2 regions of the Glutamicibacter sp. NPDC087661 genome follow, and region 1 is predicted to be linked to the other one. Evidence: predicted binding sites of a transcription regulator. Region 1 holds the regulator's gene; the other holds the start of a gene.

Region 1 (5,681 bases):
GTCGGTGGCCGGCAAGTTGCGCGAGGGCCTCTTCGACGGGCGCACGGTCGTATTGACCAGCGCCACCTTGGCCATTGGCTCGCAGTTCGACTCGGTAGCAGGCTCCTTGGGCCTGATGGGCTCCGGCGCTCCATCATGGACCGGCGTAGATGTTGGCAGCCCTTTCGATTACCCCAAGCAGGGCATCCTCTACGTGGCCAAGCACCTGCCCAAGCCAGGACGCCAACTGGCGGCGGAGACGCTGGATGAGATCGAAGATCTCATCAAGGCCTCCGGTGGCGGCGCCTTGGCGCTGTTCACTTCCAAGCGTTCCGCCGAGGAAGCGGCAAGCATCTTGCGCGAGCGCCTGGACGTGGAAATCTTGTGCCAGGGTGAAGCCAGCATGAAGTCGCTGGTCGAACAGTTCAGCAGCGAACGCGACACCTGCCTGTTTGGAACCATGACCTTGTGGCAGGGCGTGGACGTGCCAGGCGATTCTTGCCGGCTGGTCATCATCGACAAGATTCCTTTCCCGCGCCCGGATGATCCTATCTCCAAGGCCCGTTCCGAGGACGTGGCCAAGCATGGCGGAAATGGCTTCATGCAGGTTGCCGCCACCCATGCGGCGATTCGCCTGGCCCAGGGTGCTGGGCGCTTGATTCGTTCGGTCGGGGATAAGGGCGTTGTGGCGATCCTTGATTCGCGCATGGCCACGGCGCGGTACGGCAGCTTCTTGAAAGCTACCCTGCCGCCGATGTGGCCGACTGTCGATAAGAAGGTCATCACTGGTGTTCTCAAGCGATTGAACCCGGGCGGGAAATAGCCGCGGCCAGAATATGAACTTGAGCTGTCCTTCGGGACAGCTCAAGTTCTTTAACCGGTACCAGCATGATGCTTCCAGATGCACTAAGGTCTGTGACAAGAACTGATGAAGCTCGAATCGGAAGGCACCATGGAGTCCATGCAGGAATTGGCGCACCAAGCCGCGATCGACACCCACCAGCGGTTCGGGCATCGCCTCATGGGGTTGCCCGGAACGTGGATTGGACAGAGCTACAGCAAAGCGCATCGGTTGCGCGACGGAAGCATGCTCAGCAATCTCAATGGTTTCGCGCACCCGCTTGCGGAGTGGAACTATTGGTGGCAGGCGCACTATCTGGATGCCATCATCGATGAGGGCCGATCGTACTGGGACGAAGGCAACGAACACCGGGCGCGCGAAGCGCTTGCCCGGGCCAACGGCCTATTGCGCGGCATTCGAATTCGAAACTTCGGGATCTTGCCCAACTACTTCTTCGACGACATGGCTTGGCTTGCCCTGGCCAGCGGCCGCCTGTCAGAGTTCACGCAGCTGGTGACGGGACACAGGAGCCGTCCTGCCGAGGCGGCAGTTCGGACGCTGGGACGGCAGCTCCATGCCGGCATGGATGGGGTGCTGGACGGCGGCCTGCACTGGTCCAGAAAGCGGGATTTCAAGAACACGCCAGCCAACGCGCCGGCGGCACTGTTCTTTGCCCGTACCGGGGAGAAAGAGACCGCGCGAGAGCTTCTCCAGTGGCTGGAAAAGAATCTGTTCAGCGTGGAGCGAGGACTGTATCTGGACGGACTTCGGTTGACCACGCAGGGACACGCCGTGGAACCAGCGGTCTACACCTATAACCAGGGCCTGGTGCTCGGGGCATTGCTTGAGCTTGGCGAGCCTGCTGATCTGGCTCACGCTAAAGTACTGATCGATGCCACCACGAAATCGCTGTCAACTGCTGCCGGGGTCCTCTCGTTCAACAGCGGGGGAGACGGCAACCTGTTCGCGGGGATACTCTGCCGATATCTGGCCCTCGCCGGTAATGATGGCCGCTTGGAAGCCCGGAGCCGGGAGCAGGCCAGGAGGCTGGTCATGGCAACGGCGCGCCATCTGGCTGACCAGGAACCACGCCGGCTTTCGGCGGCAATCCAACGCTGGATGATCTTCTCGGCGGCCGCTCAATTCGAGTTGAACGCCGGCCAATAGCGGGTTAAACGAGAATTGCGCTGGTGCCAAGCACCAGCGCAATGACCGTACGTATTCTAGAGCGAGCGCATCACCGAGACGACGCGTCCCATGATCGTTGCGGCATCACCCAAAATTGGTTCGTAGCGCGAGTTCTGCGGAAGCAGCCAGGTATGCCCGTCACGCTGCCGGAAAGTCTTTACCGTGGCTTCTTCATCGAGCAGGGCAGCTACGATGTCGCCGTTGTCCGCCGTCTGCTGGCGGCGGACAACTACCCAGTCGCCATCGCAAATCGCAGCGTCAACCATTGAATCGCCGGAAACCTTGAGCATGAACAGTTCGCCGTGGCCTACGAGCTGACGAGGCAACGAGAAAACATCTTCGACGGACTGTTCGGCAAGGATCGGACCGCCGGCAGCGATACGGCCAACCAGGGGAACCATGGTGGTGTCAGCGGAAGTGCTCAATTCAATGATCTTGGCGTCTTCGCTGGCATCTGGCTCGACCGGCTTCGAAACTTCGGCCTTCTCGGCGTCTTCGGCCAGCTGCAGAGGCAGCAGGATTTCCATTGCGCGCGGACGGCGTGGATCTCGACGGATATAGCCGAGCTTTTCCAGCTGGCTCAGCTGGTGGGTGACGCTCGAAAGGCTCTTGAGCCCTACTGCGTCACCAATCTCACGCATCGATGGTGGATAACCGTTCTTGCCGATTGACCGCTGGATCGTCTCCAGGATCTTCTTTTGGCGAATCGTCAGCGAACGTGCATTCGATCGGGGAGTGCGTTGTGAAGCTGACATGAGATTTTGCCTTCCCTAGCAATCATTCGAAAGTTCGTAAGTCCAAACTGTCGGCGCTAGATGGTGAGATGTTTTCATTGCTCGTCTACTTCGAAATCTTAGTAGATAAGCGAGCTTCTTTCAAAGATTTGTTCGAAAACTTCTGGACAAGTTCCGCAAACCTCTGTTAGAACAGATATACGAGGTTCGAACAAGTTTTCGAATCTACGCTTTCGAATCTACGCTTTCGAATACAAATTCGCATCACTTGAATTTCTTGAGGAGACAAAGTCATGGCAACCGTCGCACTTGACTCAAATCAGACCCAGGCACCACTGAAGATCCGCATCAACCGTCGCGGATGGGCCGTGCTTGTGGGTATGCCCATTTTCGCACTCACCATCGCCGCAGCTTTCTTCATCTCCATGTTTGCCTCTGACGCGCATGCCGCAGCCGATACTCCTGTTGGAGTCGGAACCGTTGATGTCACCGTTATTCCAGGGGATACGCTGTGGAGCCTGGCCCGGGATTACGCCACCGGTTACGACGTGACCTCGGCAGTGGGCCACATCGCCGAACTCAATGCCCTGACCGGCAGCGAAATCCAGGTTGGCGAAACCTTGTCGATTCCGGTCCTTGCCGGCTAGCTTCCCCAGCCTGCTTCGAGTTTGTTACCTGTGGCCGTAGCGGATTCACCGGCAGGCGCGCTGCGCACGTAGACTTGATGCGTGAATGACCGCAGTGAACTTTTGAGTCAGCTGCCCTTGCGTGAGAATCTCCGCGGGCTATCCCCTTATGGCGCACCACAAATTGACGTGCCCATCCAGCTGAACGTCAACGAGAACACCCATCCGTTGCCACCGACAGTCGTCGATGCCATTGCACAAGAGGTGGCCAAGGCGGCGGCAATGTTGAACCGGTATCCGGACCGCGAGTTCACCGAGCTTCGCGAACTCCTAGCCGATTACCTCGGCCACTCGCTCACCAAGGACAATATCTGGGCCGCTAACGGTTCCAATGAAATCCTGCAGCAAATCCTGCAAGCCTTTGGCGGCCCCGGCCGTGCCGTGATGAGCTTCGGCCCAACCTACTCCATGTACCCGCTGCTTGCCAGTGGTACTGACACGAAATATATCGCCGGTGAACGCGCCGCAGATTTCACGTTGTCCGCCGATTCCGCAGCCGCACAGGTTCGCGAGCACAAGCCGAACATCGTTTTCCTCTGCTCTCCGAATAACCCCACCGGCACGGCCCTTGGCCTGGACGTCATCACCGCGGTATATGAAGCCATGAGCGAGCATAACGGCATGGTGATCGTGGATGAGGCGTACGCCGAGTTCTCCTTGGCCAGCACCACCTCGGCGCTGAGCCTGCTCGAAGGCCGCCAGCGGCTGATTGTCTCGCGCACCATGTCCAAGGCTTTCGCCCTGGCCGGTGCGCGCGTAGGCTACCTGGCCGCTGCGCCAGAAGTCACCGATGCCATCCGCTTGGTGCGACTGCCGTACCACCTGTCGGCAGTGACCCAGGCAACCGCCATCGCGGCCTTGAAGAACATCGAGTTGCTGTTGGCCCAGGTCGAGGACATCAAGTCCCAGCGGGACCGCATCGTCGCGCGCCTGAAGGAACTTGGCCTCAAGCCATCGGTCTCCGACTCCAACTTCGTCTTCTTCGGTGGCGTCGAAGACCCCCACAAGATTTGGGAAGGCCTGTTGGAAGCCGGCATCATCATCCGCGACAATGGAATCCCGGGAACCTTGCGTGTTACGGCAGGAACCGAATCGGAAACCACAGCCTTCTTGGAACGACTTGCCGAACTGCTCGGCTCGCAGAAGTAATCAAAGACAAGCGAAGGAAGACATGTCTGCCGAATTGATTGGCGCACGTCGCGCCCGCATGGAACGCGTGACCAGCGAATCGTCCGTATTCGTTGAACTGGACCTCGATGGCACCGGTGTCTCTGAGATCAGCACCTCGGTGCCGTTCTACGACCACATGCTGACTGCGCTATCCAAGCATTCGCTCATCGATCTCACCGTGCGTGCAACCGGCGATACCCACATCGACGTTCACCACACCGTCGAGGACACCGCGATCACCATTGGCGAAGTACTGCGCGTGGCACTGGGCAACAAGGCCGGCATCCGCCGCTTCGGCACCTCCTACGCTCCACTGGACGAAGCCCTGTCCCGTTCGGTAGTCGATGTGTCGGGCCGGCCATACCTCGTGCACTCCGGCGAGCCTGCGGGCCAGGAATACCACCTGATCGGTGGTCACTTCACCGGTTCGATGACCCGTCACGTCTTCGAAGCCATCACTTTCCACGCACAGATCTGTGCTCACATCGAGGTGCTCTCGGGTCGCGACCCGCACCACATCGTTGAAGCGCAGTTCAAGTCCTTCGCGCGCGCATTGCGCGAAGCGGTAGAGCGCGATGAGCGCATGGGCGACAAGATCCCATCCACGAAGGGTGCACTGTAAGTGGAAAAGAAAACAGTAGTTGTCCTGGATTATGGGTCCGGCAACGTCCGCTCCGCTGTGCGCGCTTTGGAAGCCGCCGGCGCCGAAGTGGAACTGACCGCAGATCCGAAGAAGATCGTGGCCGCCGACGGCCTGGTAGTCCCCGGTGTTGGCGCCTACGCCTCGGTCATGGAGCAGCTGGCCAAAACCGGTTCCCTGCGTTGGATCGGTCGCCGCATTGCCGGGGGCCTGCCGGTTTTGGGTATCTGCGTGGGACACCAGGTCTTCTTTGAAGAAGGCGTGGAACACGGTGTGAAAACCGAAGGCATTGGCGAATGGCCGGGCAAGGTTGAACGCCTGCAGTCAGATGTCATCCCGCACATGGGCTGGAACACGGTACGCCCGCCGGAGGGATCCAAGCTGTTCGCCGGCATCGAGGGTGAACGATTCTACTTCGTGCACTCCTACGCTGTTCAGAAGTG
Region 2 (5,681 bases), on a different contig from region 1:
TGCGCAGGTGGCGGGCGATCGGGGTGAAGGCACTGAAGAACTCGGCGCCTTCGGCAATCGGCATATCCAGCACATCGGCAATGTTCTTGCCCTTGTACAGCACCTGCAGGGTTTCGCGGTTGTAGCGGGCGCCCTGGCAGACCTCGCAGGGCACGTAGACGTCCGGCAGGAAGTTCATCTCGATCTTCAGCGTGCCGTCACCCGAGCAGGATTCGCAGCGTCCGCCCTTGACGTTGAAGGAGAAACGGCCCGGCTGGTAGCCGCGCAGCTTCGCCTCGTTGGTTTCCGCAAACAGCTTGCGGATGTGGTCGAACACGCCGGTGTAGGTCGCAGGGTTCGAACGCGGGGTCCGGCCGATGGGCGACTGGTCAACGTGGACCACCTTGTCCAGGTGTTCCAGGCCCTGCACGCGGGTGTGGCGGCCGGGCACCTGCTTGGCGCCGTTGAGCTTGTTGGCCAGCACCTTGTACAGGATGTCGTTGACCAGGGTGGACTTGCCCGAGCCGGACACGCCGGTCACCGCGGTCAGCACGCCCAGCGGGAACTCCACCGACACGTTCTGCAGGTTGTTCTCGTTGGCACCGACCACCTTGAGCTTGCGCTCCTTGTCGATCTTGCGCCGCTTGGACGGGATGTCGATCTGCTTGCGGCCCGAAAGGTAGTCTCCGGTCAGCGACTTGGTGTTCTGCTTCAGGCCCTCCAGGGATCCGGAGTGCACCACTTCGCCGCCGTGCTCGCCGGCGCCCGGGCCGATGTCCACGATCCAGTCGGCTTCGGCAATGGTGTCTTCGTCGTGCTCCACCACGATCAGGGTGTTGCCCAGCGATCGCAGGTGCAGCAGGGTGTCGATCAGGCGGCGGTTATCGCGCTGGTGCAGGCCGATGGACGGCTCGTCCAGAACGTAGAGCACGCCGACCAGGCCCGAACCAATCTGCGTAGCCAGGCGAATGCGCTGCGCCTCGCCGCCGGACAGGGTGCCAGCAGCGCGTTCCAGGGTCAGGTACTCCAGCCCGACGTCCAGCAGGAACTTCATGCGCGCGTCGATTTCCTTGAGCACCTGCGCGGCGATCTGCGCCTCGCGTGCGGTGAGCACGATCGTGGAGAGGAATTCCGCGGCGCTGCGCAGGTCCATGGCGGCAACTTCAGCGATGGAACGCCCGCCCACCAAGACCGAGAGCGACGCCGGGTTCAGGCGCGCGCCGCCGCAGGTAGGGCACGGGATCTGGCGCATGTACTGCTCGTAGCGGTCGCGGGCGTGATCCGATTCGGTTTCCTGGTGCTTGCGGTGCACGTAGGAGATGACGCCCTCGAAGCCGGTGGAGTACTTGCGCTCGCGGCCGAAGCGGTTCTTGTACTGCACGACCACCTTGTGGTCCTTGCCATTCAGGATCGCTTCGCGGGCGGCAGCCGGCAGCTCCTGCCACTGGGTATCCATGGTGAAGCCCAGCTCATGGCCCAGGCCTTCGATCAAGCGGTTCCAGTATTCGGTGGTTGCCTTGCCTAGCGACCATGGGGCGATCGCGCCCTCGGCCAGGGTGACCTCGCCGTCCGGAACGATCAGGTGCTCATCGACCTCCAGCTTGGTGCCGATGCCGGAACAGGCCGAACAAGCACCGAACGGGTTGTTGAAGGAGAAAGTGCGCGGCTCGATCTCATCGATGGCCAGCGGATGCTCATTGGGGCAGGCCAGGTTCTCGGAGAACGCGCGCACGCGCTGGGGATCATCCTCGTCCAGGTCCACGAAGTCGGCCAGCACGCGTCCTTCGGCGATGCCCAGGGCCGTTTCGATGGAGTCAGTCAAGCGCTGGCGGGCATCTTCCTTGATGGCCAGGCGGTCGACGACCACCTCAATGGTGTGCTTGACCTGCTTGGCCAGCTTCGGCGGATCGTTCAGCTGGATGGTGGTGCCGTCAACGCGGGCACGGGCGAAGCCCTTGGAAGAGAGCTCCGCGAACAGGTCGACGAATTCGCCCTTGCGCGAACGCACTACCGGGGCGAGGATCTGGAAGCGGGTTTTCTCCGGTAGCTCCATCAGCTGGTCGACGATCTGCTGCGGAGTCTGCTTGGAGATCGGTTCGTGGCAGATCGGGCAATGCGGACGGCCCACGCGTGCCCACAGCAGGCGCATGTAGTCGTACACTTCGGTAATCGTGCCCACGGTGGAACGCGGGTTGCGGCTGGTCGACTTCTGGTCTATGGACACCGCTGGCGACAGTCCCTCGATGAAATCCACATCGGGCTTGTCCACCTGGCCGAGGAACATGCGGGCGTAGGCAGAGAGCGATTCGACGTAGCGGCGCTGGCCTTCGGCAAAGATGGTGTCGAAGGCCAAGGAGGACTTGCCCGAGCCGGACAGGCCGGTAAAGACAATCATTGCGTCACGCGGGAGATCAATGTCCACGTTTTTCAGGTTATGCTCGCGTGCACCCTTGACGACCAGGCGAGTCAGATCAGTTCTTTTACTCTGCGATGAAATAGCCACGAGGCAATACTAATCGAAAACTACTTCGAATACGTGTACGAATGGACGCAACTCACAGTTAATTCTCCAAACCCCTGATCCGGCGCACGGCGAGCGCTATGCGTGCCCGGCCACCCACCCGGAATGTCGACCGGTGAGCCAGCGTCCCCATGAATCCAGATCGGACCACGACCTCCCTATGGAGGTACCGGTTGCCCTTGGATTCCCGCTTGTGCCTGTCACGTGTGCGTCCCATCCCCAAGTTCGCAGCTATCTCGTAGATGCCAATGAGCGGCGAGCGCATGCTCTGTGTTGCACGAGCGGGAAAACGGATAAAATTCGACGTTCGGTTCACGCCGCCAACCAGGGGCACCGCAACCGCTGATCCGCAATGCAACAACATAGCGAACCTGGCCAAATGTTCCGCGCAATGGCATCGTCCGCGGTGCATGTCATCCGACAGCAATTGTTTTCTGTGCAAGCATTCGACATCATGAGGCAGCGCCACACCGTTCCGTTTCGCGCCCCCCTCACCGGTCACTACACGGACGGGGCATACGGAACGGCCGGTGTTCCTGTAAATCCATGAAACTTCTGCGATGCGAGTCAGCACGTGGCGCGATCCTATTTGTGACCGGCTTTCGGGACACTTTGAGAAAAGTGAGCACTAAGCAACACTGAACGAACCTACAACGTGAATCTGCTCGACCGATAGTAGCGTTGCAATACTTATGGATGCAGGGTTACTCGCACAGCCCGAACAACCTGCAGTCACCAATCATCTACGTCAACAGGAAATCAACATGCAAACTACCGAAGCCGCGCAACGCTGGGCGACAACATGGGCCAACGCTTGGCCACTCAAGGACGTGAATGCAATTGTCCAGTTGCAAGCTGATGACGGCGACCACTGGGCCTCGATGTTCAGACGATTACGTGGGCCTAACGGGCTGCGCACTTATCTAGAGGAATGCTTCGCGGAGGAAACCCAACCGGCAGAAACATGGTTCAGCGAACCAATCGTCAACGGAAGTTCAGCTTCCGTCGAGTACTGGGTCGTGATGTTCATCAAGGACCAGCCAATGACCGTCTCGGGATGCACTGTGCTTTCATTCGACGATTCAGGCTTAGTAACAACAGCGCGAGACTACTCACACGTCAAAGACGGGCACCACTTGCGACCTGAGCTTCCATTCAGCGCCTGACATCACACTCTGTCCCGTTCAAGGTTCCGTTCACGGGCGGCACAGCACTAAGGAGCAAAGACATGAGGCGTTGTCAGCTTTGAACACTCACACCAGCCGTCGATACGTTAGCTGAACCTCTTGAGCTTCCACTGCCGTCCGTGATTACTCGGCATGCAGAGATAAGACCGTCGAAAAATGGAGCTTTCACGAACCACCAGCGGTTCCGAGCTGAGGACAAAAGACGCTACATCGTCAATCGTTTCTTCCGCGAATTCAATGACCTCGTCCAACCCTTCAGGAATCGTTTGGTATCCGATATATCGCTCATCGTAGACGAGTTCCGGTGACTCGCTTCCCAACACTAGAGTGAAGACGCCAAGTCTAGGGCCCTGAAGATCTAAGTGGATAGAGTGTTTACGATCGTAGGCTCGACCACTGATATCCTCCGGTAAGGTCATGATGACCTCCTCAACCCGAGCCCTCAGCAGGGCGAGGTAATTCAGAACCTTTGGGTCATCTCTCATGGATCGAACACTATATCCCTCTCGTTTGAAATGCGTTCAAGTGTCTGAGCAATACAGGAACGATCGCATCCGTTCCCGGAGGAGGTCCCGGAACGGTCGGTTCAGAGTGCGCGATCTCGGCATGCCCCAGGGCCGAGAGGACAAATAGAAGCGCTTATTCTTGGGGATACTCTCCCTCAACATCCGAAGCTCCGATAGGTTTGTGGCATGAATAACCTTTCGATTCGCAAAGCCACCCTTGATGATGTTCAGGCTATCCGGTCTATCGGGATTCTTACATGGCCAGCAACATACCTTGGTTTCACGAGCCCGGATTTCGTCATGGATAATCTCAATACCTGGTGGTCACACGACTCTGTCAGTGCTTCAATCACCGATGATACGACGTACGTTGCTCTGCAGAATGGCGAAGCCGTTGGAACTCTAACGGTCGGGCAGTTTGAGGGCGAACCTGTCATATGGAAAATTTATGTGTTGCCGGAATCCCATGGCCACGGCATCGGCACCGAACTAATGAACACAGCACTTGATGCCTTCGGCCGCACTCAAGATCTGAGGATCGAGTTCGTGAGAGGCAACCCGTCGGCCCAGGCATTCTATGAACGGCGTGGCTTCAGATTCGATTTCGAAGAAAAAATGGCGGAGGGGCTGGCTACAGTCTGGCTTCGACGACCAGCTGGCCGGGTCACCTGAGGACTAGCAACGTTCCCACAGAGGGTTCGACTTAACGAACACTGAGCTGTTGTGCAGACAGCCTGTGAATTCGAGATCGATAGCGGGTATTCGCTGTCACGAAGTCACCGAGAGCGGGAGATCAGAGTTCGTCGAAGTAGGGCTCCTCTGATCCGGGAAGCAGCGGATGCGACGCAATGCTGAAACTCTCGTCCCAATCATCCGGCCTGTGGGGCCACGCCTCGACCAGCCATTTTGGCGGATTGGTCGAGTATCCAACAGTGACCCTTTTAGCTTGCAGGTCCCAGAACGACGAGCCCGGGTCAAACCGGCGAACCCCTTCTAAATACAGGTATTGAAAGGGGCGGACCTTTGACGCCAGCACTATCCCCTTGAGAGACCCAATAATGGTAAAACTCACGACCTCGGGCCAAGCGCCAGCAGGTGCAACGACCTCTATGCTCCCCGATTGATTGATTTCGATCTGGTCCAGCTGGGTCAGCCTGTCCCAGGCCCTAGGGTCTGCGGCACCCTTCACGCGTTTCAATAGGACCTTGCGCACTGTTTCCGCCATGTGCCTGAGCAGATCGAGAGTTCCGCCTTCGATCTCCATATCTTGCAGGTGAGGGGAAGCAATGAGTTGCTCGGTGGCCCCTTGCGCGTACGGCATGAGCAATCGGGTCAAGGCCATGACTCCATTTCCCGAACCGCCATAGGGCAGTATGCCGTCGCATTGATGAATGATTAGTGATGAGAGCAACGGCAGGTTCTCAATCCCCGTCAAGTCAAGGTTGCCATCATCATCCAAGTCGATTGAAACAGCTTGGACATCCGGCG

The links. Region 1 encodes LexA, which represses DNA repair genes until DNA is damaged. Its sites were predicted from a motif close to TCGAACANNTGTTCGA; they were not measured.
Region 2: a site for LexA is predicted at 2,508-2,523, ahead of uvrA (excinuclease ABC subunit UvrA). Genes of this name have one in related genera too.

Annotation. Positions count from the first base shown of each region.
Region 1 covers NZ_JBIUWE010000005.1:334,196-339,876, forward strand. The annotation lists gene ACIOTN_RS14995 (ATP-dependent DNA helicase) at 1-802, shown strand, start outside; gene ACIOTN_RS15000 (glycoside hydrolase family 76 protein) at 908-1,987, shown strand; gene lexA (transcriptional repressor LexA) at 2,044-2,763, opposite strand; gene ACIOTN_RS15010 (LysM peptidoglycan-binding domain-containing protein) at 3,036-3,389, shown strand; gene ACIOTN_RS15015 (histidinol-phosphate transaminase) at 3,471-4,577, shown strand; gene hisB (imidazoleglycerol-phosphate dehydratase HisB) at 4,600-5,220, shown strand; gene hisH (imidazole glycerol phosphate synthase subunit HisH) at 5,221-5,681, shown strand, end outside.
Region 2 covers NZ_JBIUWE010000001.1:740,314-745,994, reverse strand. The annotation lists gene uvrA (excinuclease ABC subunit UvrA) at 1-2,482, opposite strand, end outside; gene ACIOTN_RS03525 (nuclear transport factor 2 family protein) at 3,265-3,666, shown strand; gene ACIOTN_RS03520 (GNAT family N-acetyltransferase) at 4,380-4,865, shown strand; gene ACIOTN_RS03515 (hypothetical protein) at 4,987-5,681, opposite strand, start outside.